One region of the Nocardioides ginkgobilobae genome, then DNA from elsewhere that is predicted to be linked to it. Evidence: predicted binding sites of a transcription regulator. Region 1 holds the regulator's gene; each other region holds the start of a gene.
What was found. The regulator LexA, encoded in region 1, represses DNA repair genes until DNA is damaged. The targets are predictions, from matches to a motif close to TCGAACANNTGTTCGA.

Region 1 (10,199 bases):
CGAGGAGACCGACGCCTGGGAGGACGACGCCGACCTCGAGGAGGACGGCTTCGAGTCGGGGTACGCCGACGACGAGCCGGACCCCGAGGAGGTCCCCACCGTCGGGGCCATGGAGCTCGCCGAGCGCCACCAGCTGCGCCGGGTGGCGAGCCTGCGCACCGAGCTCGAGGACATCACCGAGGTCGAGTACCGCCAGCTCCGCCTGGAGCGGGTCGTCCTCGTCGGGGTCTGGACCGAGGGCACCACCCAGGACGCCGAGAACTCCATGGCCGAGCTCGCGCTGCTGGCCGAGACGGCCGGCTCGGAGGTGCTCGAGGCGATCTACCAGCGGCGGCAGAGCCCCGACCCGGCGACGTACGTCGGTCGCGGGAAGGTCGAGGCGATCGGTGAGATCGTGCGCGCCACCGGCGCGGACACCGTGATCTGCGACGGCGAGCTGGCGCCCAGCCAGCTGCGCAACCTCGAGGACCGGCTCAAGGTCAAGGTCGTCGACCGGACCGCGCTGATCCTCGACATCTTCGCCCAGCACGCGAAGTCCAAGGAGGGCCAGGCGCAGGTCGAGCTGGCGCAGCTGCAGTACATGAAGCAGCGCCTGCGCGGCTGGGGTGGAAACCTCTCGCGCCAAGCCGGTGGCCGCGCCGCCGGCGGTGACGGCATCGGTGGCCGTGGCCCCGGTGAGACCAAGATCGAGACCGACCGCCGTCGGATCAACGACCGGATCGCCAAGCTGCGCCGCGAGCTGAAGCAGATGAAGGTCACCCGCGACGCCAAGCGCTCCCAGCGCCAGGCCGGCCAGGTGCCGAGTGTCGCGATCGCCGGCTACACCAACGCCGGCAAGTCCTCGCTGCTGAACCGGTTGACCAGCGCCGGGGTGCTCGTCGAGGACGCGCTGTTCGCGACCCTCGACCCGACCACCCGCAGGACGACGACCGCCGACGGCCGGGTCTACACGATGAGCGACACCGTCGGGTTCGTCCGGCACCTGCCGCACCAGCTGGTCGAGGCGTTCCGCTCGACGCTGGAGGAGGTCGCCGACGCCGACCTGCTGCTGCACGTCGTCGACGGCTCCCACCCGGACCCCGAGGGGCAGATCGCCGCGGTGCGCGAGGTGCTCGCCGACATCGACGCCCTCGACGTGCCCGAGCTCATCGTCATCAACAAGGCCGACGCGGCCGACCCGATGGTCATCGCCCGCCTCCAGGCGCGCGAGCCGCACTCGGTGGTCGTCTCCGCCAAGACCGGCCAGGGCATCGCCGAGGCGCTGGCCCGGGTCGAGGCCGAGCTGCCGCGGCCGGCCGTCGAGTTCGAGGTGCTGCTGCCCTACAGCCGCGGCGACCTGGTCGACCGGATCCACCGGGCCGGGGAGATCGAGTCGCTCGAGCACACCGCCGACGGCACGCTGGTGAAGGGCCGGGCGTCGGAGTCGCTCGCGGGTGACCTCGCGGCGTACGCCGTCGCGGCCAGCTCCTGAGGCTGCTGCAGGCCCTGTAGGCCCTGTAGGCCCTGTAGGCCCGCTGGCGACCCTGGGTCGCAGGCCGGCGGTCACGTGCCGGTGACGATGTCGTCACCGTCCGCCCCGTTCCCCTGCGCGCAGGGCCGGCAGGCCCCAGGATGGGCGCATGGTCCACCGGGGGACCGCCCCGGCTGGTCGGGCGGTGAGCGCCGCGCCCCCGCGCGCCGTCGCCGGGGTCTCTCCCGCGAGCACCGCCGGCGACGAGCAGGGGTCGAGACCGCGACGCCGCGCCCTGGCGCTGCTCTGCGCCGTGGTCCTCGTCGGCCTCGTCGGCGTGGTGACCGTCGAGCGCGCCACCGGCACCAAGCCGGCCCGCTGCGACCAGTACGCCGCGGACTCGCTGGCCCGCGCCGAGGCCGTGACCGGCTCCGGGGCGGACGTGCTGGTGGTCGGCGACTCCTGGACCGCCGGCCTCGGCCTCGACGACCCCGCCCGCTCGTGGCCCTCGCGGCTCCCCGGCCGGGTGCACGTCGCCGGCTTCTCCGGGTCCGGCTTCGGCTCCGGCGCGTCCGGGTGCGGGCCGAGGGTCTCGTTCGGCGCCCGGGCCGCTGCCGCGGTGCGCAGCGTCCCGCCCGGCACCCCGGTCGTGGTCGCAGGCGGACTCAACGACTGGGACAGCACCGACGCGGAGATCACCGCCGGCCTCGACCGCGTCCTGGCCGCCACCGCCGAGCACCCCGTGACCGTCGTCGGCCCCGCGGCCGCGCCCGCCCGGGCGGTGTACGTCGCCAGGGTGGAGGGGCTGCTGGAGCGGCTCTGTGCGGAGCGGGACGTGCGGTTCCTCGCGGTCAGCGACCTGCGGCTGGACTACCTGCCGGACCTGCTGCACCTGACCCCGGCCGGGCACGCGACGTTCGGCGATGCGGTGGCAGCGCGGCTGTCCACAGGCAGCTGACGCCGAGGCCGGGAGCGTCCCCGGCCGCGGCTAGGGTGCTCGTCGTGACGGAGCCGAGGACCAGCGTGGGTGAGCTGCTGGCCACGGCCGTCCAGGCGCTGGGTGGCGCCACCCGCGAGGGCCAGGTGCAGATGGCCGCGGAGGTCGGGCGGGCCCTCGCCGAGGAGCAGCACCTGCTCGTGCAGGCCGGCACCGGCACCGGCAAGTCGCTGGCCTACCTCGTGCCCTCGCTGCTGCACGACAAGCGGGTCGTGGTCGCCACGGCCACGCTCGCGCTGCAGCACCAGCTCGTGGAGCGTGACGTGCCGCGACTCATGGAGGCCGTCAAGGGCAGCCCGGGGGTCGACACGTCGTACGCCGTGCTGAAGGGACGCTCCAACTACGCCTGCCTCCACCGCATCCGCGAGGGCGTCCCCGACGACCAGGGCGCGCTCGTGCAGATGCCCGAGGGGTCGATGGGCCAGAAGGTCCTCGAGCTGCGGGCGTGGGCGGAGGAGGAGGCCGAGCAGGGTGGCTCCGGCGAGCGCGACAACGCCCCGCGGCACACCGACCGCGAGTGGCGCCAGGTCTCCGTGGGCCATCGCGACTGCCTCTCCGCCGCGCGCTGCCCCTTCGGTCAGGAGTGCTTCGCCGAGCTGGCCCGGGAGAAGGCGCACCGCTCCCACCTGGTCATCACCAACCACTCGCTGCTGGCCATCGACGCCATCGAGGGCGTGCCGATGATCCCGGAGTACGACGCCGTCGTGATCGACGAGGCGCACGAGCTGGTCGCCCGGGTGACCCAGGCTGCGACCGACGAGCTGACCGCGCCCGACGTCGAGCGCGCCGCGCGCCGGGCCCGCAAGCACGTGCAGGCCGAGGGCGCCTCGAACCCCGCCGACGACCTGGCCGACGCCGGGGAGACCCTGCGCGACGCGCTCTCCGGCACGGCACCGGGACGGATCGACGTCCTCACCGAGGAGCTCGGCGACGCGCTGCAGCTGGTGCGCGACGCGGCCCGCGCCTGCCTCTCCGGCTTCCCCCGGGAGAAGCCGGGCGAGGGCGACGCCGACCCCGGTCGCCAGCAGGCCAAGGGCTCGGTGCAGGACGTCTTCGCCGTCGCCGAGCGGATGGCCGCCGACCTGGAGTCCGACGTGCTGTGGCTCTCGGAGGGCACCGAGCGGATGGCGCCGCGGCTCTGCGTCGCGCCGTTGCAGGTGTGGGGGCAGATGCGCTCCAAGCTGCTCTCGGACAAGACCGTGGTCATGACCTCGGCGACCCTCATGCTCGGCGGCGACTTCGGGTCGGTCGCGGCCTCGGTGGGGCTCAAGCCCTCGGAGCGGGTCACGTCCGAGGACGCGCCGGTCGAGCCGCGCACCGACGACGGGGTGCTGCCGTGGCGCGGCGTGGACGTCGGCTCGCCGTTCGACTACGGGCGCCAAGGCATCCTCTACGTCGCCAAGCACCTGCCGTCCCCGGGCCGCGACGGCCTGGGCCAGGCCCAGCTCGACGAGATCGCCGAGCTGGTCGACGCCGCCGACGGCCGCACGCTGGGGCTGTTCTCGTCGCGCCGAGCCGCCGAGGCCGCCGCCGAGGCCGTCCGCGCGCGGCTGCCGCACCTGACCACGCTGGCCCAGGGCGACGCCCAACTGCCGGAGCTGGCCAAGCAGTTCGTCGAGGACCACCACACGGTCCTGTTCGGCACGCTCTCGCTGTGGCAGGGCCTCGACGTCCCCGGCGACACCTGCCAGCTCGTGCTCATCGACCGCATCCCGTTCCCGCGGCCCGACGACCCGCTGATGTCCGCGCGGCAGCGGGCCGCCGACAAGGCCGGCGGCAACGGCTTCATGCAGGTCGCCGCCACCCACGCGGCCCTGCTCATGGCCCAGGGCGCCGGGCGGCTGATCCGCACCACCTCCGACCGTGGCGTCGTGGCCGTGCTCGACCCGCGGCTGGCCACCGCCCGCTACGGCTCGTTCCTCAAGGCCAGCCTGCCGCCCATGTGGACCACCACCGACCCCGCCGTCGTGCGGCAGGCGCTCACCCGGCTCGCCGCCTCCGCCGGCTGATCGGCCTGCTCAGAGACGCGACTTCCCGTCGTACCTCCGCCTGCCGACCGGGAGCCCGAAGAAGTCCGCGATCGTGGGTGCGACGTCGACGGTGCGGGCGTGCTTGGGCGAGACCTTGCCGGGCTCGACGACCGGGTGCCCGCCACCGATGAAGAACGGGATGGCCCGGGTGGCGGGGTGTCCGTGGTTGCCGGGGATCGGGTTGTTCGTGACCGGGTCGGGGTCGGAGAAGCGCCACCCGGCCTGGCAGAAGACCACGACGTCGCCGGACTCCGGCCCCAGCCGCAGCCACGGGGTACGTCGGTCCCAGGCCTTGAGGACGCCGGGGGTGGCCTCGGCGATCTCCTGGATGCGCCGCACGGCCCGGTCGAGACGGTTGCCCGGCCCGGTCCAGTAGACGAGGTCGGCGCCGCCGTTGTCGGCGATGACGACGTTGCCGGCCAGCAGGGGGTCGGCGTCCATCGCGGACTGCAGTGACACGACGTTGGTCGGGATCGACCAGTCCATCGAGTGGTCGGCCAGGACGATGACGATCGACCTCTCCCACCGACCGCTGGACCTCAGCGAGTCGATGAACTGGCCGACGAGGGTGTCGGTCTGCAGCAGCGCGGCCCGGCGCATGACCTGGAGCGTGGTGCCGGTGAGGTCGGTGTGTCCCCAGCGGTCGATGTCGCCGAGGTTCACGAACACCAGGTTCGGGTCGAGCTCGTCGACCATCGAGGTGAGCGCGTTGTAGGTGAGCAGGTCCGGGGCGTGCTCGGAGATGGGGATGTAGAGCTCGGGCTCCCATCGGTGGGTAGCCCGCTCGCCGAAGATGCCGACGAGGTACTCCTTGCTGAGCACCGTGCCGGTGGTCAGGCCGCGGCGGTTGAGCCGCTCGATGACGGTCGGCACCTTGATGTCGCTCGGCTGGTCCATCTCGCGGATCTCGCCGAGCTCGCGGTCGAAGAAGGAGTTGGCCGGCACGCCGGAGCGGTCGGGGCGCACGCCGGTCATCATCATCACGTGGTTGGGGATGGTCTCCATCACCGGCATCGAGGTCGCGCGGGGCCACCACATGCCCTCCTCGCGCAGCGCGAGCAGGTTGGGTGTGAGCCCGCTGTCGATCTCGTCGGGGCGGCAGCCGTCGACGACGAGCACGTAGCAGCGCAGGTCCGCGGCGTCCCCGGCCGACCTCCGGCCCGCGGCGGCGGCCGGAGCGGTGCCGGCGGCCAGCGCCGAGGAGAAGGCCAACCCGGACGCGGCGGTCAGGACCGTACGTCGGGAGGCGCGCAGCTCCGCGAGCCGGCGCTCGCGGGTCGCCGGACCGTGCTGGACGTCACCGCAGCCGCACATCAGGCCTCCAGGGGGGCGTCGACGGGGGTGACCCGGCCGGTGCCGGCGCGGGTCTCGTAGCTCACCGACCAGGTGATCGGGGTGTCGGCGACCGCCCGGTCGCCGATGACGTACCAGTCCATCTGGGCGCGCTCGGCGGTGATGTCCAGCACGGAGAACCCGTGGGAGTCGAAGTCGAGGTACTTGATGTGCCGGTTGTTGGCCAGGATCGTGGTCTCCACCAGCGGCGAGGCCTGCGGGGCCCCGGTGATGTCCTTGAGGTTGTTGGAGGTCACCGAGGCGCAGACGAACTCCACCCCGTAGGAGTCGCCGACCACCGGCACCGTGGAGGTGTCCAGCGGCAGCTCGCACGCCCACCCCGAGTGGATGTCACCGGTCACGAACAGCACGTCCTTGACCTGCTTGTCGCGGATGTGGCCCAGCACCTCGCGCCGGTCGGCGGTGTAGCCGTCCCACTGGTCGACGTTGTAGGGCAGCCCGTCCTTCGGGAGCAGACCGGTCACGTCGCTGATCGGGTCGAGCAGCTGGTTGGGCAGGTCGGCGAAGGTGACCGGCGCGATCATCACCGGGTTGCCGATGACCTTCCACTGCGCGGTGCGGTTGCCGCGGCTCAGGGCGTCCTTGAGCCACTCCATCTGCCGCGTACCGGTGATGGTGCGCTCGGGGTCGCTCACCTCGGCCTCGAGGGCAGGCACGGGGGTCGGGAGGGCGGTCGCGACCTGCTCGTCGCGGTAGGTGCGCAGGTCGAGCATCGAGATCTCGGCCAGGTCGCCGAAGCGCAGGCGCCGGTAGAGCCGGGCGCCGTCGTCGAGCCGCGCGGTGCCGTCCATCCGGACCGGCATCCACTCGTCGTACGCGCGGTGGGCGCGGGCGCGCCGCACCTTGTAGTCGCCCTCTCCTCCTTCGGAGGCAGGGCCCGGCTGGTGGTTCTCCGCGCCGGCCTTCCACTGGTCGTTGGTGACCTCGTGGTCGTCCCAGGTCACGATCCAGGAGTAGCGGGCGTGCAGCGCCTGCAGGTCGGGGTCGCTCTTGTAGTTGGCGTGCCGGCGGCGGTAGTCCTCGAGGCTGACCATCTCGGTGGGCGGGTCGTGGGGACGCACGACGACGTTGTCCGGGCCCAGCCCGTAGTCGCCGGTGGGGTACTCGTAGAGGTAGTCGCCCAGGTGCAGCACCGCGTGCAGGTCGTCGCGCTCGGCGAGACCGCGGTAGGCGCTGAAGAAGCCGGCCTCGAGGTTGGCGCAGGAGACCACGCCGAGACGCAGGTTGTCGGGGGTGGCCCGCTCGCCCGGAGCGGTGCGCAGCCGACCGATGGGGCTGCGCTGGCCCAGCGCGCTGAACCGGTAGAAGTACTCGGTCTCCGGCCGCAGGCCCTTCGCGTCCAGCTTGACCGTGTGGTCGCGGGCGGCGCTGGTGCGGAAGCGTCCGCTGCTCACGACCTTCCGGAACCGTGCGTCGCGGGCGACCTCCCACCGCACGGTGACCGGCCCGCCCCTGCCCGAGCCCGGCGTCGCCTCGGGAGTGGGCGTGACGCGGGTCCAGAGCAGGACGGCCTCGGGGAGCGGGTCGCCGGAGGCGACGCCGTGCTGGAAGACCCGGTGCTCACGCTTCCCCAGCGTGAACGTGTCGCCGGCCCGGTCCGCGGTGCCGTCGGCCGCGCGGGCCGGGCTGCTCGCGAGCGCGGCACCCGCAGCGGTCACCGCGGTGGCGGCGACGGCTCCGGTGGCCAAGACCGTACGTCGGGGGAGGGCCTGACCCTGTCGTGCCGGCTCGCTCGACGCGTGCTCGGGTTGCCCGGGGGAGTGCTGGATCGAGATCACGCCTCATCCAACGACACCCGGCTGGCTACGTCATGGGTTCCGTGATGTGAGCACCGTCCGTTCACCCCTCGGACACGCGCCGGCGAGCGGGCGTCGAGACCCTCAGACCTTGCGCAGCACCGCCGTGACGATGCCGAGGATCGTGGCGTGCGTGCCGTCGATCGGGTCGAAGGCGTCGTTGTGGGGGAGCAGCCAGACCTGGCCGTTCTTGCGCGAGAGCGTCTTGACCGTGGCCTCGCCGTCGATCATGGCCGCCACCATCTGGCCGCTGTCGGCGGTCTGCGCCTGGCGGATCACGACGTAGTCCCCGTCGCAGATCGCGGCGTCGATCATCGACTCGCCTCGCACCTCCAGCAGGAAGAGCTGGCCGTCGCCGACGAGCTGCTTGGGCAGCGGGAAGACGTCCTCGACCTGCTCCTCGGCGAGGATCGGCGCGCCCGCGGCGATCCGGCCCAGGACCGGGACGTAGGAGGCGGCGGGCAGCGAGTCGCCGACCCCGGTCTCGTCGATGCCGGTGTCGTCGGCCGAGGAGATCGATCGGCGGGCGGCCATCGACTCGGGCAGGAACACCTCAAGCGCGCGGGGGCGGCTGCCGTCGCGCTTGATGAACCCCTTCTCCTCGAGCACCTTGAGCTGGTGGGCCACCGAGGAGGTGCTGGTGAGGCCGACGGCCTGGCCGATCTCGCGCATGCTGGGCGGGTAGCCCCGCAGCGCGACGGCGTCGCGGATGGTCTCCAGCACCTTGGTCTGCCGGGCGGTCAGACCGCTGGCGTCGGGCGGCCCGTCGGGCAGCGTGGTGACCGCGCCCGGGGTGCCGGGCGTGCCCGGGGTGTCGGTGCTGCCGGTGGCCGGGTCGTCGTGGCTGGTGGCCATGGGTCCTCCAGGGGGTGGCGCGGGTGCGGGCGCAGGTGGGTCCGAGGGGTCGGACCCAGTGGGGTCACGCTAGGCCCCGGGACCGACAACGATCAAACATGTGTTCGAACCGGCGTGTCGCGCCGGTCGCCGGAGGGGCGTGCGACCGGGGGCTGGGACGAGCGGCGTCGCGCGCGCCGACGTACGGGAGACTGCGGGGGTGAACGAGCGCAGCGCCGTCGTGACCGGAGGGGCCCGCGGGATCGGGCGGGGCATCGCCGAGCGCCTGGTGCGCGAGGGGTGGTCGGTGGTGGTGACCGATGTCGACGGCGCGGGAGCCGCGACCACCGCGGACGAGATCGGTGCGGTCGCGGGGCTCGCGCACGACGTCCGGGACCCCGCTGCCCACCGGCACGCGGCCGAGGTGGCCGCCGGTCACGGCCGGCTCGCGGCGTGGTTCAACAACGCGGGCGTCGGTGACGACGGCCGGCTCTCGGAGCTGTCCGAGGAGCAGGTGCGCCGGGTGGTCGAGGTCAACGTCCTCGGGGTGCTCTGGGGGATGCGCGCGGCTCTCGACGGCTTCGGCCCCGCCGGGGGCGACATCGTCAACATTGCCTCGCTGTCCGGACTGGGCCCCGTGCCGGGCTACAGCGTGTACGCCGCCACGAAGGCGGCCGCGGTCTCGGCCAGCATGTCCGTGGCTGCCGAGACGCCGCGCTCGGTGCGCGTGCACGCGGTCTGCCCCGACGGCGTGCGGACCGCGATGCTCGACGCCCAGGACCCCGAGGGTCTGGGTGCCGCCCTGGTCCACTCCGGCGGACGCATCCTCACGGTCGAGGAGATCGCCGAGGTCGCCGTGGGGATGGTCGGGTCCGACCGGGTCGTGCGCACGGTGCCCGTGTGGCGTGGTGCGCTCATGCGCTCCGTCTCCCTCGCGCCGGGCCTCGCGGCCCGCGGCACGGCGCTCTTCGCCGCGCAGGGGCGCCGGTCGTTGCGCACGCGCTGACCCGGGTGGGGCGGGCTCGCCCGCAGGGATGAGGTCGAACATCTGTTCGCCCAACCCCTTGATCTCGTTCGAACACCTGATCTAGTCTCGTACACGTGTTCGATCGAACTGGTGGTCGAGCCGCAGCTCCGGAGTCGTCGCCGGTCCTCCCTGACCGGCGCCACACCGGGACTGTCGGTGGCCGTCAGTAGACATCGGTGCGCAGCCCACTCCGCCTTCCCCAGGAGATCCCGATGAGCACCATGGTCCTTCCCGCAGCAGCAGCCCCGACCCGCACCTCCCGCCCCGCGACGTACGCCGACGGCCGTCGCGGTGAGCTGCGGCTGACCCGTCGCGGCCGGCTCGTGGTCTTCCTGGTCGGTCTGCTGGTGGCGGTGGCCGTCGCGGTGGCGTTCGCCGGTGTCTCGGTAGCGACCGCGGAGAAGGGCGAGCCGGTCCCGACCGACGTCATCGTCGTGGGCAGCGGCGTGACCCTGTGGGACATCGCCGCGGCCCGCACCGACGACGGCGACGTGCGCGCCATGATCAGCACGATCCAGGAGCTCAACAACCTCGACGGCGGGATGCTCGTCGCCGGCCAGCGACTGCTGGTGCCCGCGGCCGACTGAGCCCGCGGGACCGCGGGCGCAGCACCACCGCTGGTCGAGGTGCGAGCGCAGCGAGCCACGAGACCCACAGCACGACACAGACTTCGCCGGTCGCCTCGACCCCGGCCGGCGAAACCACGGGGAAG
Region 2 (10,199 bases), on a different contig from region 1:
CGCGGGCGTGGGGGTGTAGCCGTCGCGGGAGTCGACCAGGACGGTGACGTCGTTGGCCGCGAGGACCTCGAGCGCGGAGACCCAGGCTGGCTCGGACAGTGCGTGGGTGTCGCGGCCGAGGAAGAGCGGGCCGTCGAAGCCCTGGGAGGCGCGGTACTCGCAGATCGCCTGCGTCGTGGCCAGGATGTGCGCCTCGTTGAAGGAGCGCGACAACGAGGACCCGCGGTGCCCGCTGGTGCCGAAGGTGACCTGCTGGTCGACGTCGTCGGGGTCGGGCTCGTCGCTGAAGTACGCCGTCACCAGGTGGGCGACGTCAACGAGGTCCTCGGGCTGGGCCGGCTGTCCTGCGCGCGGGTGGCTCATGGCCGTGATCATGCCGTGCGCCACCGCCCCGGCGCTCCCTACGGAAGTGGGAGGATCGGCGCCATGTCGACCACCGCCAGCTCCTCCCGGGCAGCCAGTGCCGTCACCCGCTCGACCGAGCGGGCCGCCAGCCACGTCACCTGCACGGTCACCGACGGGATCGCCCACGTGCGGCTGGACCGGCCGGAGAAGCTCAACGCCCTGACCCTGCAGGTGCTCGACGACCTCGCGGCCACTGCGCGCACCCTGCGCCGCGACAAGAGCCTGCGAGCAGTGGTGCTCTCCGGCGAGGGCGACGCGTTCTGCGCCGGCCTGGACTTCGCGCACGTGATGAAGCAGCCGCTGCGGGTGGCGCGCTCCTTCGTCCCGAACCCGCTCCGCGGCACCAACACCTTCCAGGAGGCCTGCTGGGCCTGGCGCCGGCTGCCGGTCCCGGTCGTGGCCGCGGTCCACGGCCACTGCCTCGGCGGTGGGCTGCAGATCGCGCTGGCGGCCGACTTCCGGGTCGCGACCCCCGACTCGCAGTGGTCGGTGCTCGAGGGCAAGTGGGGGATCATCCCCGACATGTCCGGTGTCCGGTCGCTCAAGGAGCTGGTCGGCATCGACGTGGCCAAGAAGCTGACGATGACCGCCGAGGTCGTCCCCGGCACCGAGGCCCACCGCCTCGGCCTGGTCACGACCCTCGACGAGGACCCCGTGGCGGCCGCGCTCGCGCTCGCCCAGCAGCTCAAGGGCCGCTCGCCGGACCAGCTCGCCGCGGCCAAGCGGCTCTTCGACGACACCTGGACGGCCGGCCCGCGCTACACGTTCCTCCGCGAGCGGGTCGAGCAGGCCTGGCTGCTGGCCGCGCGCAACACCGCCGTCGCGCGCAAGGCGGCCTTCGCACGGGTCGCCCCGGAGTTCGGCCCGCGGGGACGCTGACGCCGTTGCGGTGGGCCCGTCCGGTCGCCTGGGTGGCGGTCGTCTCGCTGTGGCTGGCGCTCGGGCCGCTGGTCGTCGTCGCCGTCGTGGTGCTGCTCGCGGTGCCCCGCACGGGTCGCCGCGCGCGCCCGCTGCTGCTCGGGTCCGGGCCCCCCACCCGTCGTACGACGCTCGCGGCCGTGGCCGCGACCGGACTCGTCGTGGGCGGGCTGTGGGTGATTCCGGACGGTCGGCTGCCGGTGCCGCCGGGCGGGGGTGCGTGGGTGACCCCCGGCTACACGGGTCGCCCCGTCTCCGCCCAGCCGCTGCCCGCCGACGACGGGGGCGTGCCCGACCCGGTCGTCGTGCCGACCGTCTCCGACCTGCCCGGTCCGCTGGGGCTGTCGGTGGAGGTCGACTCAGCCTGGTTCGGTGCGGAGCACTGCGGAGCGCTGCTGCCCGACTCCCACGAGCGGCTCGCGGCGCTGTGCACGAGCCGGAGCGGTGCGCGGCTCAAGGTGATCGACCCGCGCACGCTGCGGCCGGTCGCGACGCAGGAGCTGCCCGAGGCGTGCGGGGAGCCGGGGGCGCCCGCGCCGCCGGTGCTCGACGCCGCCGGCAACCTGCTCGTCGCCACCGGTGACCGGCGGCTGCTGCAGGTCGCCACTGCCGACGCCGCGGACGACCCGGCGCTCGTGACGGAGGCGGTCGTGGACCTCGCCCCGGTCGTGCCGGCGGGGGACTGCGTGGTGGCGGTGGTGCTCGACGGGGCCGAGCGGGCCTGGTTCGCGACGGCCGCCGGGCTCGTGGGCGTCGTCGCCGGGGACGCCGACCCGGTCGTCGTGGACCTCGGGGAGCCGGTCGGGCAGCCGCTGGCCGCCGACCGGGACGGCGTCTACGTCACGACGGTCGAGGCGGTGCACCGGGTCGTGACGAGGACGGGTGCCCCGCTGGTCGGGTGGCGGACGGCGTACGAGACCGGGAGCGGGGTGAAGCCCGGCCAGCGCGACGCCGGCAGCGGCTCGGGGGCGGTGCTCGTCGACTCCGACGCGGGGCCGCTGCTCGCCTTCACCGACAACGCCAACCCGCGGATGCACGTGGTGGTCCTGCGGGCAGGCGACGGCGAGCAGGTCTGCCGCACGCAGGTCTTCGAGGACGACGCGTCCGCCACCGAGGCCGCCCTGGTGCCGGTGGAGGGCGGCGTGGTCGTCACGAGCGGCCACGGCTGGACCGGGCTGTCCAGCGGGGTGCTCGGCCGCCGCCCGTCGGGCGGGCTGGCGCGGGTGGAGGCGGACTGCCGCACGGCCTGGACCTCCCCGGAGGTCGCGCCGACGTCGGGCGCGACCCTCTCGCGGGCGACCGGGCTGCTGTACGCCTGGACCAAGCGCCGCAGCTGGCTGGGCGCCGACGCGTGGTACCTCACCGCCCTCGACGCCCGCACCGGCCGCACGGCCTGGTCGGCGCGCGGCGGCACCGGCCCGTGGGCCGACAGCGACGGCGCCCCCGTCACCCTCGGCCCCGGTGGCGCTGCCTTCGTCGGCACCCGCGCCGGGCTGGTCCGGGTCGTCGACGGCACCCGCGGGCTGCGGGACTGAGACTCCTCGTTCGGTGGTCTCTCCCGGCGAGCGACAGCGCGAGCCGTCGTCGAGACCGCGTGGGCTGTCTGTGGGCGGTGACCAGGTGCGGGTCGATGCGGCGACCAGCAGCGTCTACGTCCGACTGACCGCACCGCTCGACCTGTCGCCGGCGACTTGCGGCGGCCGGTAGGCCCGCCCCCCGGGGGCCGCGCCGGCGCGTCGGTGTCGGGGCGGCGGTACAGAGCAGGGCCGGCGGCTGACGTCTCGCGGCCCGGCGGGCTGGATGGCATGGAGACGCCGCGAGGACGTCGAGCGGCGGTTCGCCGGCAGCTCGTTCCCCGGGGCTTCTCACTCGTTCGACCAACGGAGCGGCGGGTGGGCGTGCTGGTAGCCCGGCCACGGGGGTGGTGGTCGGGCTGCGAGCGGGTGCTGCGGTGCCTGGGGGTCAGGCGGTGAGTGGGGTGGTGCCGTCGGGGTGGACGAGGTAGCGCTGGCCGTGGGGGCTGGTCCAGAGCCAGTGGCCTGGTGAGAGTCCTTGGACGGTCCAGGGTCTGCCTGCTGGTGAGGGGTGGGTCTTGGCGCGGTGGTCGTGGCGGCAGAGTGGTGCGAGGTTGTCGGTCGATGTCTGGCCGGGTGGGCCGCCTTGCTCGGGTGGGACGTACTCGATGGTGTGGTCGAGGTCCGATGACTCGGCGGGCCTGCGGCAGTGCGGGAACGAGCAGGTGGTCCTGGTGAGCTTGACCCGGTTGGCGATGCGGTCGGGGACCTCGTAGGAGTCGACGGCGACGGTGTCGTGGAGGTCGATGACGGGCTTGACAATGACCTGGGTGCCGGGGACCCCGCACCACTCGCGGATGGCGTCGGCGGTCAGGAGCTGGCGGTGGTTCTCAATGCGGGCGAGGTTGAGGGCGAGCCCACCGGTGGCGGGGTCGATCTGGGGTGCGCCGGTCAGCGCGGCGTCGCTCAGGTGGACGGTCAGGATCACGGTGCGGCGGGGAGCCGTGCTGCTTCCGATGCGGGTGCCGGGGTCGGTGGGTGCGCTGGTTGCGCGGTCTCGACGACGCTCGTCGCTGGCGCTCCTCCCTGCTCGACCATCCTCCGTCGCTCGAGGATCGTCCTCGGGGAGGGTGCCCTGGCCGCGGGCGATGTAGCCGAGGGCTTTGGCGCGGCGGATCGCGAGGGTGTCGGTGGAGCCGTCGAGGAGCAGCTGGTGCGCGATCTGTCGGATCGCTGCTTCGAGGTCCTCGGCATCAGCGCGGTCCAGCAGCCCGTCGGCGGACACAGCGGACGCGGTGCCGACGCAGGTGGCGGGGGTGGCAAGGTCGAGGTCGAAGTAGAGGTTGGCGCGGGTGTCGCACTCCTGCACTTCGGTGGTTTCGGGGTCGAACCGGGCGGAGGCTTCGAGGACGAGGCGGTCCACGGTGACGGGGCCGGCGGTGTGGACGACGTGGGCGACCTGGGCGTCCACGAACCCCGCTGCTTCGGCGGACAGCCCGCGCGTGGCCTGTGCCAGGCGGCGGACCCGCCACGCGGTGACCTGCCCGGCAAGCAGTCTGGCCCACACGCGGGGGAGGCGGTGCTTGGCCTCGATGGCGTCACCTACGAGCAGGCGCCCGGACTCGCGCGTGCGGCCGAGGGCGGTGGACAGCTCGGTGACGGCGAAGTCGGAGACCTCGGGAGCGCCGGCGCCGGCGAGGTCGAGCATGGTGTCGGCACCGGGCATCCCGAACCGGGCCGTCCACGCAGCCTCGGCGGCGTCGTGCGCCTCCTCGTCGGGGTGGCTGTACGTGCCGTACAGGTCCGGCATCAACGCACCAGTGGTGTGCGCATCTGCCCACTGCGCGACCCCGATCAGCAGCTCCCGCGCGGCGTCGTCCTCGCGCGCCTTGGCGGCGCGGATCGCGTCGAGGAGGGAACTGGTGGGCATGGTGAAAGTATAGTCGAACACACGTTCGAAGAATAGAGTTTCACCAGGTCAGACCCACCTTTCAGGCGAGTTTCTGGAGCGCCGATCCAAGCCCAGCCGAAGCGAGCACCCCAGTGGAGGGCGACCACCCAGACAAGCGCAACCAAGAAGCTCAGGTGGCACCCACGGCGACCACGGCTTCCTGAAATCCAGGAACTGCTGCAGCGCGAACGCGCCACGACCCACCGAGGGTGACCCAGGGAGCAACCAGGGGTACAGCAGGGCGCGGCGGTGTGCGCGGTCTCGACGACGGCTCGCTGGCGCTCGCCTGCTCGACCAGCGGTGGGCGCTGGCGCTGCTCGCATGTCGACCATCCATCGCGACATCGCGACATCGCGACATCGCGACATCGCGACATCGCGACATCGCGACATCGCGATCGGCGATGGCGACTGTCAGGGGTACCGGATGCCCGTGGCCGCCTCGCTGACCTCCCACAGGCGCCGGGCGGCGTCGGCGTCGCGGGCGCGCTTGCCCATCAGCGTCACCTGGGGCCGACCGGCCATCTCGCCCGGGCCGCTGGGTCCGCAGTAGGTGCCGCCGGGGAGGTCGGCGGTCGCGGCCATGAGGGTCGGCTGCGCGCCCGCCGCGGCGGACTGGGAGACCGCTCGGATGGTGGCGTCGAGGATGGAGGCGATGCCGCCGGAGGACCGGCCGTACTGCCCGTTCGCGGCCAGGTGCGTCCCGGCGAACCCGGGGTGCGCGGCCAGCGCCTTGACCGGCACCTCGGCGGCCCGGCAGCGCCGGTCGAGCTCGAGGGTGAAGAGCAGGTTGGCGAGCTTGGACCGGGCGTAGGCGCCCCACGGGTCGGCGCGCCGGGTCTCGGCGCGGGGGTCCTCGAGCGGTGCGCGGCGCGCCACCCGGTGGAACTGCGAGGAGACGGTCACGACCCGACCACCACCGTCCGCGGCCGCCAGCTGCGGGAGCAGCAGGCCGGTGAGCAGGAACGGGCCGAAGTGGTTGGTGGCCATGGTCGTCTCGAACCCGTCGTACGTGCGCGGACCCGAGACCCCCATGACGCCGGCGTTGTTGACCAGCACGTCGATCGGCCCGAGGGCGGCGGCGGCCGCCCCGGCGGAGCGGACGGAGGCCAGGTCGGAGAGGTCCACGACGAGGGGTACGACGTCGGCCGCGGGCACCTCGTCGGTGATCGCCACGGACGTCTCGTCGAGCTTGCGCGGGGTGCGCCCGGCGAGCACGACGCGGGCGCCGCGTCGGGCCAGCTCGAGCGCGGTGTGGTGGCCGAGGCCACCGAGCGAGGGGCCGGTGACCACGATGGTGCGGCCGGCCTGGTCGGGCATGCGGGCGAGGTCCCAGGTGTCGGTCACGGGTCGTCCTTGCGGCTGGTCGGGGCGCCTCAGGGGGTGGTGGCCATGCTGTCGAGCACGCGCTGCGCGAGGGCCTCGTCGCCCTCGACCCGCACGGCCCCGGGGGCCGGACGGCGACCGCCGGCCAGGCACGTGAAGGACTCGCGGTCCATCGCCAGGAGCACGTCGGGGGTCGCGGGCGGCTCGGGGAGCACGCGGCCGCGGCGGTCCTGACCGACCTCGAAGGCGAAGGGCGCGCTGCCCTCCATCTCCAGCACCAGTGAGGTCCCGGGCTCGGCACCGACCTTCTTGGCGAGGACGAAGCCCATGGACTCGGCGAGGTACTCCGCGGTGTGCCGCGCCGGCTCGGTGTCCATGCCTCCGGGGCGAGCGACGGCGCGACGCACGTCCTGCTCGTGCATCCACACGTCGAGGGGGCGGTTGCGCAGCAGGGTGCGCCACGACCACGGCACGCCACCGAAGACCCGCTCGGGGATCGCGTCGGCATCGGTGGGCGGGTCCGCGAGCAGGGCGGTACGCCGGGCGGTGGCCGACTCCCGGATCTCGGTGATGAGGGCGTCCGGGCTGGCGTCGCGCCGGTTGACCACGCCGATCTCGGTGTAGTGGCCCAGCAGGCCGGTGACGTGGGCCGGCGGCGGGTCCCCGATGTCGGCGTGCTCCTCCTCGCCGGTCGCCAGCACCTTCTCCAGGTGGGCGACGTGGGCTGCGACCGCCCGCACGTCCCAGCCGGGGAGGTCGGTGGGTCGGTCCCAGTCGGCCTCGTCGAGACTCTCGAGCAGGGCGGTGAAGTCGTCGATCGCCTGCCACCACACGTCGGCGTACCCCGCCAGCAGCCCCTGGTCGCTCATGTGCCGGACTCTAGCGAGCAGCGCCCACCAGGCGGCGTGGCTACCGGAACCTGACCGCGAGGACCGCGACATCGTCGGCGAGCGCCCCGTCGTCGAGGTCGGTGAGGACCCCGTCGAGGAAGTCGGTGACCGGACCCGGCGGCTGTGCGAGCGCGGCCTTGCGCAGCCGCTCGAGCCCGTCGGTGAGGTCCTCGCCCCGACGCTCGACCAGACCGTCGGTGTAGAGCAGCAACGTGGAGCCGTCGGGGACGCGGCGCCGGTTGTCGCTGCGGTGGGCGTCGGGCAGCACGCCGAGCATCAGGTCGTGGTGCTCGTCCTCGAGCCAGGCGACCTCACCGTCGGGGGTCAGCAGCAGGGGTGGCGGGTGGCCGGCGTTGGTCCAGCGCAGCGTGCGGCCGCCGGAGCGGTCGGGCTCCTCGATCCGGAGGTAGACCAGGGTCGCCAGGCCGTCGACGCCGAGGTCGGCCATCGCCTCCTCCAGGCGCAGCACCTGCCGCGACGGCGGGTCGTCGACGGCCCAGGCCAGGGCGCGCAGGGTGGTGCGCATCTGGCCCATCGTCGCGGCCGCGCCGATGTCGTGCCCGACGACGTCGCCGATCATCAGGCTGGTCGCGCCGGAGGGCATGAGCACGGCGTCGTACCAGTCGCCGCCGACCTGGTCCCGCGCGGCGGCGGGCCGGTAGCGGGCGGCCATCTCCAGCTCCTCGGTCTCCGGGAGCCGGGGGAGCAGGGCGGTCTGGAGGACGACGAGCGCGTCGTGCTGCTCCTGGACGAGCAGCGCGCGGGACAGGGACTGGGCGGCGTACGTCGCCAGCACACCGAGCGTGGCCAGCTCGTCCTCGGCGAGGTCGCGGCAGTCGTCCCAGATCACCGCCATCGCCCCGAAGGTCCGCCCCGCGGTGGTCAGCGGGAAGAAGGCGCGGCACTCGCCGATCTGCTCGCGGTAGTCCAGGTCCGGGTAGTGCTGGTTCTGGTCGGCGCGGTCGCGGTAGGCCAGTGGGCGCTCGCTGACGAGGCAGTGGCCCAGGGGGTTGCTCAGGTCCGCGCGCAGGCTGTTGTTGAGCTGGGCCGAGCGCCACGTGTCCCCGGTCTGGGGCACGTAGTGCAGCCGGGGGACCTCGACGTCGAGGTGCGGCTGGGTCGGCAGGTCGTGGGCGGCGGCCTCGGAGAGCCAGATGCCGGCGCGCAGGCAGCCGAGCTGCTCGCGGGCCACCCGCTCGGCGGCCGCCGCGACCTCGGTGACGGTCGCCGCCGAGGCCAGGCCCTCGCTGAGGGCGAGCAGGACGGCGCTGCGCCGGCCCAGCGAGTCGGCCTCCTGGGCGGCCTCGGCGGCCTCCGCCCGCAACCCGCGCTGGGCGAGCTCGGTGGAGCAGGCGGCGGCGAGGTCCGCCAGGGCCTCGAGCGCGTCGGGGGTCCAGGCGCGCGGCTCGGGGTCGATGGCGCAGAGCGAGCCGATGATCTGGCCGGTGTGGTCGCGGATCGGGTGGCCGGCGTAGGCGACGACGCCGAGGTCGGGGATCGCCAGGTTGTCGCGCAGGCGCTCGTCGAGGCGTGCGTCCTCGGTCACGACCGGCGCCTGGTCGTGGACGACCCACTGGCAGAAGGAGTGGGTCAACGGGGTCTGCCGCGCGGCGTCGTACGGCGCGGGGAGGCCCTCGGCGCCGACGAAGACCTGGCGGTCGGTCTCGACCAGGCTGACCAGCGCGACGGGGACGTCGAGCGCGCGGCGGACCATCCGCGCGTAGCGGTCGAACGAGGCGTCCACGCCTAGCGAGGTGGCCCCGTCGTCGGTGCCGTCCATCCAGCCTCCCCCCGGTGTCAGCGCACGCTAACCCGGGGCCGCCCGGAGCGTCGCCTTTACCCTGTCGACCACCCTTTGGGTTGGTCGGGAGGGTCTGTGCGGGGGAGGATCGGGGGAGTGAGCACCCAGCCCCGTCGCCAGCCCGTCCGGCAACCCGTCAGGGCCCCTGAGCTCGTCGGCCGCGGGTGGCTCAACACCGACGGCCCGCTGCGCCTCGCGGACCTGCGCGGTCGCTTCGTCCTGCTGGACTTCTGGACCTTCTGCTGCGTCAACTGCCTGCACGTGCTCGACGAGCTGCGACCGGTCGAGGCGGCGTACGCCGAGGAGCTGGTGGTCATCGGGGTGCACTCCCCGAAGTTCGTCCACGAGGCCGATCCGATCGCGCTCGCGGCGGCCGTCGAGCGCTACGGCGTGCACCACCCGGTGCTCGACGACCCCGAGCTGGTGACCTGGCAGGCCTACACCGCCCGCGCCTGGCCGACGCTGGTGCTCATCGACCCGGAGGGCTACGTGGTCGCGCAGTACGCCGGGGAGGGGCACGCCCATGCGATCGAGGCGCTGCTGGCCGAGCTGGTCCCGCAGCACCGCGAGCGCGGCACGCTGCAGCCCGGCGACTCGCCGTACGTCCCGCCCGTCGTCGAGCCGAGCGACCTGCGGTTCCCGGCCTCGGCGGCCCCGCTCGCGGGCGGGGGCGTCCTCGTCGCCGACGCCGGCCACGACCAGGTGGTCGAGCTGTCCGCGGACGGCGAGGTCGTGCGCCGCTTCGGCGGGTTCCGCGAGCCCAACGGGCTGTGCCTGCTGCCGGCCGACGTCGCGGTGGCGGTGGGGTACGACGTGGTCGTGGCCGACACCGTGGGCCACCGGCTGGCCGGACTGCGGCTGGAGGACGGCTCGGTCCGCACGCTCGCCGGCGACGGGCAGCAGTGGATGCCCGGCGACGGCGTCGAGCGGCTCTCCTCGCCGTGGGACGTGGCGTGGTGGGGCGACCGGGTGTGGGTCGCGATGGCCGGCATCCACCAGCTGTGGACCCTCGACCCGCTGACCGGGGCGGTCGAGGTCGCCGCCGGCACGACCAACGAGGGCCTGCTCGACGGCCCGCTCGCCGACGCCTGGTTCGCGCAGACGTCGCGGCTGGCGCCCGACGGGGACCGGCTGTGGCTCGCCGACTCGGAGACGTCCTCGCTGCGCTACCTCGCCGACGGCTCCGTGCACACCGTCGTGGGGTCGGGGCTCTTCGAGTTCGGCTTCCAGGACGGGCCGGCCGAGCAGGCGCTGCTCCAGCACCCGCTCGGGGTCACGGTCCTGCCCGACGGGTCGATCGCGGTCTGCGACACCTACAACGGTGCCGTGCGCCGCTACGACCCGGCCACCGGGTCGGTGGGGACGCTCGCGGAGGGCCTCGCCGAGCCGTCGGCG
Region 3 (10,199 bases), on a different contig from region 1:
ACCTGCCCGTCATGCCGCCGGTGCGACCGATGCTCGCGAAGTCCGTCAAGGGGGTCCCCGACCCTGCCAAGCACGGCGGTCTCTCCTTCGAGCCCAAGTGGGACGGCTTCCGCTGCCTGCTGTTCAAGGACGGCGACGAGGTCGAGCTGACCAGCCGCAACACCAAGCCCCTGACCCGCTACTTCCCCGAGCTCGTGGAGGCCGCCCGCGAGCAGCTGCCCGAGCGCTGCGTGCTCGACGGCGAGGTCTTCGTCGCGCGGCCGCGCGAGAGCGGGGGCCGGGAGCTGGAGTTCGAGGTGCTGCAGGAGCGCATCCACCCCGCCGCGTCCCGGGTCACGATGCTCAGCGAGACCACCCCGGCCGAGTACGTCGCCTTCGACCTGCTCGCGCTGGGCGAGGAGTCCCTGGTCGACCGGCCGTTCGCCGAGCGGCGCGCGGCGCTGGAGCGGGCGTGGGAGCAGGTGCCGCACGGCCGCTGCCACCTCACGCGCACCACGACCGACCCCGTCGAGGCGGAGCGGTGGTTCGAGCAGTTCGAGGGCGCGGGGCTCGACGGCGTGATCGCGAAGCCGCTCGGGGCGGCGTACGAGCAGAACGCGCGGACGATGCTGAAGATCAAGCACGAGCGCACCGCCGACGTCGTCCTCGCCGGCTACCGCGAGCACAAGACCTCCACGCCGGAGCGCCCGCTGCTGGGCTCGATGCTGCTGGGGCTCTACTCCGGCGGCACGCTGCAGCACGTCGGCGTCAGCGCCAGCTTCACCGAAGCCCGACGGGCCGAGCTCTGGAGCGAGCTGCAGGAGCTGGTCTGCCCGATCGAGGAGCACCCGTGGGGCGCCTGGGCCGGCGAGGCCGGCTGGGCCATCGCCAACCCGGACAGGGTTCCCGGCACCCAGAGCCGCTGGAGCGCCGGCAAGGACCTCTCCTTCACCCCGCTGCGGCCCGAGCGGGTGCTGGAGGTGAAGTACGACAACATGGAGGGGCGGCGATTCCGCCACACCGCGCACTTCAAGCGCTGGCGGCCCGACCGCGAGCCCACCTCCTGCGGCTACGAGCAGCTCGACGAGGTCGCCCGCTACGACCTCGCCGACATCCTCACCGACGGTCGAGGCGAGGGCGGCTGACGTCCCGGCCGCCGAGGTCTAGGGTCGAGGCATGGCCGAGACCTACCCCGTCGTCCTCCTCGTCGAGCAGGCGCTCTCCCCCGCCGATGCCGTCCAGGTCCGCTCCCTGCACGAGGAGCTGGTCGCGGAGGGGCAGACGGTGAGCTACCACGTGCTGCTCCCGATCCAGGACGCCGCGGCACGGATCGAGGCGGCCATGGGCTCGCTGGCCGGCGGCGACCTGCTGACCAGCCCGGCGGTCACGATGTCCGAGGTCGACCTGGAGTCGGTGCGCGAGGAGTGCCGGCAGGCCTCGGAGGAGGAGCTGCGGCTGACGCTGGCCCGGCTCGCCGACGCCGGCGCTATCGCGACCGGCCGGGTCATCCACGAGCCCCCGGTCGACGCGCTGGCCGCCGAGGTCGGGGCCATCGACGGGCGCGAGGCGATCATCCTGACCCGCCCGCACGTCGTGGCGGAGTTCTTCCACCTCGACTGGACCTCGCAGGCCCGCCGCAAGCTCGGCGTCCCGGTGCTGCACCTGCTCGAGCACGAGACGATCGAGGGCCAGTCCGCCGGGGGCGGCGAGGGGATCAGCGGCGCCTGAGCCCCTCAGAACTCGTACTTGAAGCGGCGCAGGTCCTTCTCGAAGACCTGCGCCACCTTGTCGCGCATCTCTGACGTGTAGTGCTGGCGGTAGTCGGTCGAGGGCCCGGTGTTGACCTTGAGGGTCTCCCCCGGCCACACCAGGCCGATCCGCTCCCAGACCTGGCGCAGGTCCTCGTCGAAGCGCTCCTGGCGGCCGATGAAGTCGGCCGGGCGGCCACGTGCCCGCAGGTAGGTGATCTGGGCCCGGCGCAGCTCGCGCTGCTCGTCGGGGCCGCGCAGCACGAAGCTCTCGAAGTCGGGGTACGCCGGCAGCACCCGCTTCCACAGCCGGTTCTTGGCCAGCTGCTTGGCGGCCTTCTCGTTGCCCTCGGCGGCCTGGGTCTCGGCGCGGCGCATCATGGCGTACCAGGAGTACATCCGGGCCCAGGGGTTCCGGACGAAGCCGAAGATGAAGTAGTCCGACAGCTCGGGGTGGGCCTTGAGCGCCGGACCGAGCCGGGCGTGCCGACCCCCGCGCAGGCCCTGGAGGTACTGCACGTCCGGGATGTCCGCCTGGAGCATCCGGTCGATGGTCGAACCACCGGTCTTCTGCACGTGCACGAAGAGCACGCGCTTCTCGTGGGAGACCATCATGCGGCGAAAACTACCAGTGGCCGACCGCCCGCCCCGACCCCCGCCGACCGCCGTGCCGGCCGCCCCGGCGCCCGCTGTTACCGAACCCTGGCGATCCTGTGGATCGCACGTGGTGGCCCCGCGCGGCAGCACTGCCTAGCGTTGTCACCACGAGGTCGCCGGGGGGCGGCCTCGTGACCTGGACCAGTGATCACGGGTCCGCGCGGCTGGGGGGCTGCGTGGCTCCGATCCACCAGGCAAGGGCTCCGGGGGGAGCCCGGTACAAGACGACGACCCGCCCGGAGCACGCTCCGGGCGGGTCTCGTCGTTCCCGACCCGCTCAGTCGGCGATCCGGTTGCCCTCGGCGTCCCAGTGCTCGGCGACCTTCTTGCTCGGCTGCACGCGCGGCGGCTCGCCCGGCATCTTGGGGTAGTCCGGCGGGAAGTTGAGCTCCCCGCCGGGCAGCGTCTCCCACAGCTCCAGCAGCGGCTCGAGGGAGAACGCCTCGTCGTCGATCGTGGCCCAGGCGTCGCCCTGGTCGGCCAGCATCTGCGGGACCGTCACGAGGTTGAGGTCGCGGGGGTCGCGCACCTCGGCCAGCGCCTCCCACGTGAGCGGCGTGCTGACGGGGGCACCCGGCTTCGGCCGCAGGGAGTAGGCCGAGGCGATGGTGCGGTCGCGGTTGTTCTGGTTGTAGTCGACGAAGATCCGCTCGCCCCGCTCCTCCTTCCACCACGCGGTCGTCACCTGGTCGTCGCGCTGCTCCAGGGCGCGCCCGAAGCCGATCGCGGCGTGCCGCACGTCGGTGAACTCCCAGCGCGGCTGGATCCGGACGTAGACGTGGACGCCGCGGTTGCCCGAGGTCTTGGCGTAACCGCGCAGGCCGAGCTCCTCCAGCAGCTCCCGCGCGACGCCGGCGACCCGGACCGCGTCGGCGAACGTCGTACCGGGCTGGGGGTCGAGGTCGATCCGCAGCTCGTCGGGGTGGTCGAGGCTCGCCGGGTCGTCGGTGCGGCGCACGGGCCACGGGTGGAAGGTGAGGGTGCCCATGTGGGCGCACCACACCGGGACCGCGATCTCGGTCGGGCAGATCTCGTCGGCGGTGCGGCCGGAGGGGAAGGTGATGGTCGCGGTCTCGAGGTAGTCGGGCGCTCCCTGGGGCACCCGCTTCTGGTAGAACGCGTCGGCCTTCGAGTCCTGCGGGCCGGTGGCCAGCCGCATCCCCTCGCGCACGCCGGAGGGCCAGCGCTCCAGGGCGGTCGGGCGGTCGCGCAGGGCCCGCATGAGCCCGTCCTCCACGGAGGCGACGTACTCCGCGACCATGAGCTTGGTGATCTCCGGCGTCCGGTCGGTCGCCTCGTAGATGACCCGGTCCGGGCTGCTCACCCGCACCGCCCGGCCGCCCGCCTGGACCTCCGCCGCCTTCGCCGCCATGACCCGACCCTAGGGCGCGGCGACGACAGGCCGGCCGCAAATCGCGTGGCCCCACCCCGACGGGCGCACCTACGGTGGGTCGGTGAGCTCCCACGACGACCTGACCTTCGAGACCCTCGACATCCACGCGACCGAGGGGCCGATGGCGGCGAAGGTGGCGGCGTACGGCGACGCCTGGCACCGCGGCTTCCACGAGGGCTCCCTGAGCGAGAAGCAGCGGGAGTTCTGGCTCGAGCACAGCCGCGCCGACGACGTGACCCTGCGGGCGGCGTACGCCGCGTCGTCGCTGGTCGCGGACCCCCCGCCGGTGGGGACCTTCACCAGCTGGGGCGGGTCGGTCAACGTCGGGGGCGGCACGCAGCTGCCGCTGCACATGATCACCGACGTCACCGTGGCCCCGACGCACCGACGTCGCGGGATCCTGAGTCGGCTCATGACCGACGACCTCACCGACGCGGCGTCGCGCGGCGTGCCGCTGGCGGCGCTGACGGTGTCGGAGGGCGGGATCTACGGTCGGTTCGGCTTCGGGGTGGCGACGCGACAGCGGATGGTCGAGGTCGACACCGGCCACGGCCGGTTCCGGCTGCGCGACACCGCGGACGACGGCTCGCTCCAGCTGCTCGAGCTGCCGCAGGCGCGCCCGCACGTCGAGCGGGTCTTCGTGCGACACCTGGCCACCACCCGGGGCGCGGTCTCGCGGCCGGCGTTCTACGGCCAGATCGAGGAGGGCCGGGACTGGGAGTCCGGCGACAGGGACACCAAGTCCAGGGTCGTGGTGCACCTGGACGCCGACGGCGAGGTCGACGGCTACGCCCGGTTCCAGCACAAGGACGAGGGCGAGGGTCCGCAGAGGGGCGTGGTGGAGCTGCGGGGCCTGCACGCGCTGACCGACGTCGCGTGGCGGCGGCTCTGGTCGTTCCTCGCCGACATCGACCTCGCGCAGGTGGTGAAGTCCCGCGTCCCCGTCGACACCCCGCTCCACCTGGCCGTGACCGACCCCCGGGTCGTGCGCAGCACGGCACTCGTCGACTTCCTGTGGGTGCGGGTCCTCGACGTGGTCGCGGCGCTCGAGGCGAGGCCCTGGCGCGAGGACGCGACGGTCGTGCTCGAGGTGCGGGACCGGATGGGGTTCGCCGACGGTCGGTTCCGGATCACCACCGAGAAGGGCCGGGCCTCCGTCGAGCGCGCGGGGTCCGACGGGGAGCCCGGCGTCACCCTCGACGCCGAGACGCTCGGGGCGCTCTACCTCGGCGACCAGCCGGTCACGGTCCACGCCGCCGCCGGCCGCGTGCACGGCCCGGACGTCGACACCTTCGCCGCCATGGCCGACCACGCCGGCCCGTCCCCCTGGTGCTCCACGGGCTTCTGAGGGTGCCGGGACGTGCGGGACGGCTGGACGCCTCAGGACCCAGCACAGGTTCGTGGCCCACGGTCTGGTCGAGCGGCAGGGGCGCCTCCTGGTCCTACGCCGCCGCGACGGCCGGTGCCTCGGCGGGCAGTGGGACGTCCCCGGCGGGACCGTCGAGGTCGGCGAGACGCCGGCTCGTGCGGCGGTCCGGGAGTGCTGGGAGGAGACGGGGCTGTGCGCCGTCGCGGGCGCCGAGGTGTCGCACCACGAGAAAAGCGACACGGAGGGGCGTGACCTCGTCTTCCACACGTTCACCTCCCGCCTCCACGAGGTCGACCACGCGTCCGAGGTCCACCTCCGCCCGGACGAGCACGACGACTTCCGGTGGCTCGACCCGCGGGACCTCGGCGAGGTGCCCCTGGTGTGGCACGTCGCCGAGACGCTCAGCCAGCTCCGCTGGGTCGCCCTCTCCTCGGGCACGGTTCACCGAGGGCCAGGGCCATGCGGAGGTCCTGGTCGCCAGCTGGTGCCGCGCAGGACCTGCCGATCGATCGAACGACGCCCCACTCGTGAGCAGGCCCGGCGGCACGTCCTGCTCGCTCGGCGCCAGGGGCTTTCGCCGGGCGCTTCCCGGGCGTGCTGGTAGCCCGACCGTCGGGTGGTGGTCGGGCTGCGAGCGTGTCTTGCTCAGGTGGTGAGGCTCAGAGTGGGGTGGTGCCGTCGGGGTGGACGAGGTAGTGGTGGCCCAGTGGGCTGGTCCAGAGCCAGTGGCCTGGTGAGAGTCCGGTGACGGCCCAGGGTTTCCCTGCTGGTGAGGGGTGGGTCTTGGCGCGGTGGTCGTGCCGGCACAGCGGGGCGAGGTTGTCTGTCGATGTCTGGCCGGGTGGTCCGCCTTGGTCCGGCGGGACGTACTCGACCGTGTGATCGAGGTCGGCGGACTCGGCCGGGCGGTTGCAGTGAGGAAAAGTGCAGGTCGTCCTGGTCAGTCTGACCCGAGTGGCGATGCGGTCGGGGACCTCGTAGGAGGACACCGCGACGCTGTCGTGGAGGTCGATGACGGGCTTGACGATGACCTGGGTGCCTGGGGTGCCGCACCAGTCGCGGATGGCGTCAGCGGTGAGGAGCTGGCGGTGGTTGTCGATCCGAGCGAGGTTGAGGCCGAGCTTGCCGGTGACGGGGTCGATCTGGGGGGCGCCGGTCAACGCGGCGTCGGAGAGGTGGACGGTCAGGACCACGACCCGGCGGGGTGCGGTGCGCGTGTGGGTTGCGCGGTCTCGACGACGCTCGCTGGCGCTGGCTGCTCGACCATCCTCGGTCGCCTCGGGGTCGGCGTCGGGGAGGGTGTCGTGGCCGCGGGCGAGGTAGCCGAGTGCTTTGGCTCGGCGGATGGCGAGGGTGTCTGTGGAGCCGTCGAGCAGGAGCTGGTGGGCGATCTGGCGGATCGCGGCTTCGAGGTCCTCGGCATCGGCCCGGTCCAGCAGCCCGTCGGCGGAGACGGCGGAGGCGGTGCCGACGCAGGTGGCGGGGGTGCCCAGGTCGAGGTCGAAGAACAGGTTGGAGCGGGTGTCGCACTCGCGGACCTCGGTGGCTTCGGGGTCGAACCGCGCCGAGGCTTCGAGGACGAGCCGGTTCACGGTGAGGGGGCCGGCGGTGTGGACGACGTGGGCGACCTGGGCGTCCACGAACCCCACCGCTTCCTCCGACAGGGCCTTGGTGGCCTGGGCCAGCTGTCGGACCCGCCACGCGGTCACCTGGCCTGCGGCCAGCCGGGCCCAGACACGGGGGAGGCGGTGCTTGGCCTCGACCGCGTCCCCGACCAGCAGCCGCCCCGACTCCCTAGTCCGGCCCAGCGCGGTGGCGAGCTCGGTGACTGCGAAGTCGGAGACCTCGGGGGCACCGGCACCGGCCAGCTCCAGCATCGTGTCCGCACCGGGCATCCCGAACCGCGACATCCACGCAGCCTCCGCCGCGTCGTACGCCTCCTCATCGGGGTCGGAGTAAGTGCCGTACAGGTCCGGCATCAGGACCCCGGTGGTGTGACGGTCCGCCCAGTCCGCGACCCCGATCAGCAGCTCCCGCGCCGCGTCGTCCTCACGCCGCTTGGCGGCGCGGATCGCGTCGAGGAGGGAGCCGGTGGACATGGTGAAAGTATAGTCGAACACACGTTCGATAACCAGAGTTTCCCCAGGTCAGATCGACTTTCCCGCGACCTTTCGGCGGGCCTGTTCGAAGCCCAGCCGAAGCGAGCACCCCAGCGAACGCGACCGACCGACGGAGCGCAACCAAGAAGCCCAGGCGGCACCGACGGCGACCACGGTCTTCCCAAATCCAGGGCCTGCTGCGGCGCGAACGCGCCACGACCCGCCGACGGCGGCCCAGGGAGCAACCCCGGGGGCAGAGTAGGCGCGGCGGCGTACAGGGTTTCGAGACGGCGCTGGCGCGCCTCCTCAACCGCCGTACGGGCTGGCGCTGGCGCACCCCCTCGGCCCGGCGGCGACACTCCCCTCTCACCTTCCCGCATCGAGCGGTCTCTCAGCCCGACCACCGGGGCCCTCGGCACCTAGAGCAGGGCGCTCGGGACGAAGACCGGCCGCCGGTCCAGGTCTTCGGAGGTCGGGCGGACGAACTCGAAGGCAGCGGTCCGCACGACCCGCCAGGAGGGCTCGACGGCGGCGAGCGCCTCGGCGCAGGACTCGTGGAGCGGCGGGGCGTGGAAGGCGTTGCGCGCGACCTCGAGGTCGTCGCCGACGAAGGCGATCGGTCGCCCGAGCGACTCCGCGCACGCGCCGCAGATGCGCGACAGCGCGCACTGGGTGACCCGGGTGCCGACCAGCTCGCGGCGGCCGTCGGGCCCGGTCTCCCACGCGAAGGGCGCGGAGACCGGGTCGACGTCGCGGCTCAGGCCACGCAGCATCAGGCGGACCTCACGACGCCTGCTTGCCCCGCGACCACGCACCGAGCTCGCTGCGGCGCGGGGGTCGCTCGGCGTCGGACTTGCGACCCTTGTCGATCGGCGGCGCCTCGGGCGCGTCCGGCTTGGCCGGCGGCTGCGGCGGCTTGTCGTCGCTGGTCCACGAGTTCGGCACGGACAGCTTGATGATCGTGCGCAGCGCCTGGCCGTACTGCTGGTGCAGCGGGCCGATCGTGTACGGGATGTCGTACTTCGCGCACAGCTCGCGCACGCGCACCGAGATCTCGCCGTACCTGTTGCTCGGCAGGTCCGGGAAGAGGTGGTGCTCGATCTGGTAGCCGAGGTTGCCCGAGAGGATGTGCAGCAGCTCGCCGCCCTCGAAGTTCGCCGCGCCGAGGATCTGGCGGAGGTACCACTCCGCGCGGGTCTCGTCCTCGATCTCCTCCTCGGTGAAGTGCATCGCCCCGTCGGGAAAGTGGCCGCAGAAGATGATCACGTAGGACCACAGGTTGCGCGTCAGGTTGGCCGCGGCGTTGGCCTTCAGGGTCGTCCTCCACTGGGGCCCCGACAGCGCGGGGTAGACGACGTAGTCCTTGAGGATCTGGTTGCGGCCCTTGCGCAGGATCTGCTTGAGCTGCCGCTTCATCTCCTTCGGGTCCTTCTCGCGCTTGCGGATCTTCTCGATGTCGAGGTCGTGCAGCGCGACGCCCCACTGGAACAACGTCGCCAGCAGCGCGTTGTAGACCGGCTGCCCGAGGTTGGCAGGGTTCCACCGCTGCTCGCGCGCCATCCGCAGGATGCCGTAGCCGATGTCGTTGTCGTAGCCCAGCACGTTGGTGAACTGGTGGTGCACGTAGTTGTGGGAGTGCTTCCACTGCTCGGCCGGCTGCGCGGTGTCCCACTCCCAGTTGGAGGAGTGGATCTCCGGGTCGTTCATCCAGTCCCACTGGCCGTGCATGACGTTGTGGCCGATCTCCATGTTCTCGAGGATCTTGGCCAGGCCGAGCAGGCTCGCGCCGAGGACGGCGCCGGGGACGCGGGTCCTCCTGGAGTGGGGCGTGGCCATGAGGGTCACGCGGCCGGCGGCCGCCAGGCCGCGCTGGATCCTGATCAGCCGGTTGATGTACGCCGCGTCGTCGGCGCCCCGTGAGGCCTCGACCTCCTCGCGGATCCGGTCGAGCTCGCGGCCGAGCTCCTCGACCTGCTCCTCGGTGAGGTGCATGTACTCCCGGACGTCCGAGATCGCCATGGGTGTCTCCGTTCCTCGGTGGTGCTCAGGTGTGGCTCGGGTGGTGCTCAGATGTCGAAGGTGCAGTCGCCGACGGCGGCAGTGACGCAGGTCTGCACCTGCTCGTTGCGCTGGTCGAACTCGTCCCCGTTGCGCAGGTCGCGGACCCGGCCCTCGACGAGCGTGAGCGTGCAGGTGTGGCAGATGCCCATGCGGCAGCCGTACGGCATCCCGACCCCGGCGCTCTCCCCCGCCTCCAGCACGGTGGTCGCGCCGTCGGCGTCGATCGTCTTCCCGCTGTTGCGGAAGGTGATGGTGCCGCCCTCTCCCCCCTCGCCGCCGAGCTGGAGGGTGAAGCGCTCCAGGTGCAGCTGGTCCTCGAGGTCGTGGGAGGCGAAGAACTCGGTGATGGCGTCGAGCATCGGTCCGGGACCGCAGGCGTAGGTCTCGCGCTCGCGCCAGTCGGGGCAGAAGGAGTCGATGCCGCCCTCGTCGTGGCCCAGGTCGAGCATGCCGTCGGTGTCGGTGTGCAGCCGGTGCAGCGTGAGGCCGTCGTGCTCCTCGGCCAGGCGCTGCAGCTCGTCGGCGAAGATCATCCGCTCCGGGGTGGGGCTGGAGTAGTGCATGACGACGTCGACGCCCTCTCCCCCGTCGGCACCGCGGAGCTGACCGCGCCGCTCCATCGTGCGCAGCATCGCCATGACCGGGGTGACCCCGGAGCCGCCGACGAGGAAGAGCATCTTGGCCGGCGGCGGGTCGGGCAGCACGAAGTCGCCCTCGGGGGCGGCCAGGCGCACGATCGTGCCGGGCTCGAGGCCCTTGACCAGGTGCGTGGAGAGCAGGCCCTCGGGCATCGCCCGGACCGTGATCGCGATGGTGCGACCGGACCGCCTGGGGGCCGAGGAGATGGAGTAGGAGCGCCACTGGAACTTGCCGTCGACCGGGATGCCGATACC

Region 2: the regulator LexA is predicted to act here: its motif matches at 4,781-4,796, upstream of ACYVID_RS10450 (HNH endonuclease signature motif containing protein).
Region 3: the regulator LexA is predicted to act here: its motif matches at 7,259-7,274, upstream of ACYVID_RS17555 (HNH endonuclease signature motif containing protein).

Annotation. Positions count from the first base shown of each region.
Region 1 is NZ_BAAGUS010000013.1:102,370-112,568, forward strand. Features, by position in the region: gene hflX (GTPase HflX) at 1-1,471, shown strand, start outside; gene ACYVID_RS13225 (SGNH/GDSL hydrolase family protein) at 1,620-2,408, shown strand; gene ACYVID_RS13230 (ATP-dependent DNA helicase) at 2,540-4,456, shown strand; gene ACYVID_RS13235 (alkaline phosphatase family protein) at 4,466-5,791, opposite strand; gene ACYVID_RS13240 (alkaline phosphatase D family protein) at 5,791-7,518, opposite strand; gene lexA (transcriptional repressor LexA) at 7,711-8,481, opposite strand; gene ACYVID_RS13250 (SDR family oxidoreductase) at 8,681-9,466, shown strand; gene ACYVID_RS13255 (LysM peptidoglycan-binding domain-containing protein) at 9,700-10,074, shown strand.
Region 2 is NZ_BAAGUS010000009.1:61,421-71,619, reverse strand. Features, by position in the region: gene pgm (phosphoglucomutase (alpha-D-glucose-1,6-bisphosphate-dependent)) at 1-363, opposite strand, end outside; gene ACYVID_RS10460 (crotonase/enoyl-CoA hydratase family protein) at 427-1,284, shown strand; gene ACYVID_RS10455 (hypothetical protein) at 1,290-2,858, shown strand; gene ACYVID_RS10450 (HNH endonuclease signature motif containing protein) at 3,286-4,767, opposite strand; gene ACYVID_RS10445 (oxidoreductase) at 5,202-6,134, opposite strand; gene ACYVID_RS10440 (maleylpyruvate isomerase family mycothiol-dependent enzyme) at 6,164-6,982, opposite strand; gene ACYVID_RS10435 (GAF domain-containing SpoIIE family protein phosphatase) at 7,023-8,783, opposite strand; gene ACYVID_RS10430 (NHL domain-containing thioredoxin family protein) at 8,901-10,199, shown strand, end outside.
Region 3 is NZ_BAAGUS010000028.1:6,531-16,729, forward strand. Features, by position in the region: gene ACYVID_RS17525 (ATP-dependent DNA ligase) at 1-1,124, shown strand, start outside; gene ACYVID_RS17530 (hypothetical protein) at 1,156-1,707, shown strand; gene ACYVID_RS17535 (sulfotransferase family 2 domain-containing protein) at 1,713-2,342, opposite strand; gene ACYVID_RS17540 (DNA polymerase domain-containing protein) at 2,662-3,756, opposite strand; gene ACYVID_RS17545 (GNAT family N-acetyltransferase) at 3,839-5,125, shown strand; gene ACYVID_RS17550 (NUDIX domain-containing protein) at 5,178-5,750, shown strand; gene ACYVID_RS17555 (HNH endonuclease signature motif containing protein) at 5,806-7,245, opposite strand; gene ACYVID_RS17560 (hypothetical protein) at 7,665-8,018, opposite strand; gene ACYVID_RS17565 (fatty acid desaturase family protein) at 8,029-9,264, opposite strand; gene ACYVID_RS17570 (ferredoxin reductase) at 9,312-10,199, opposite strand, start outside.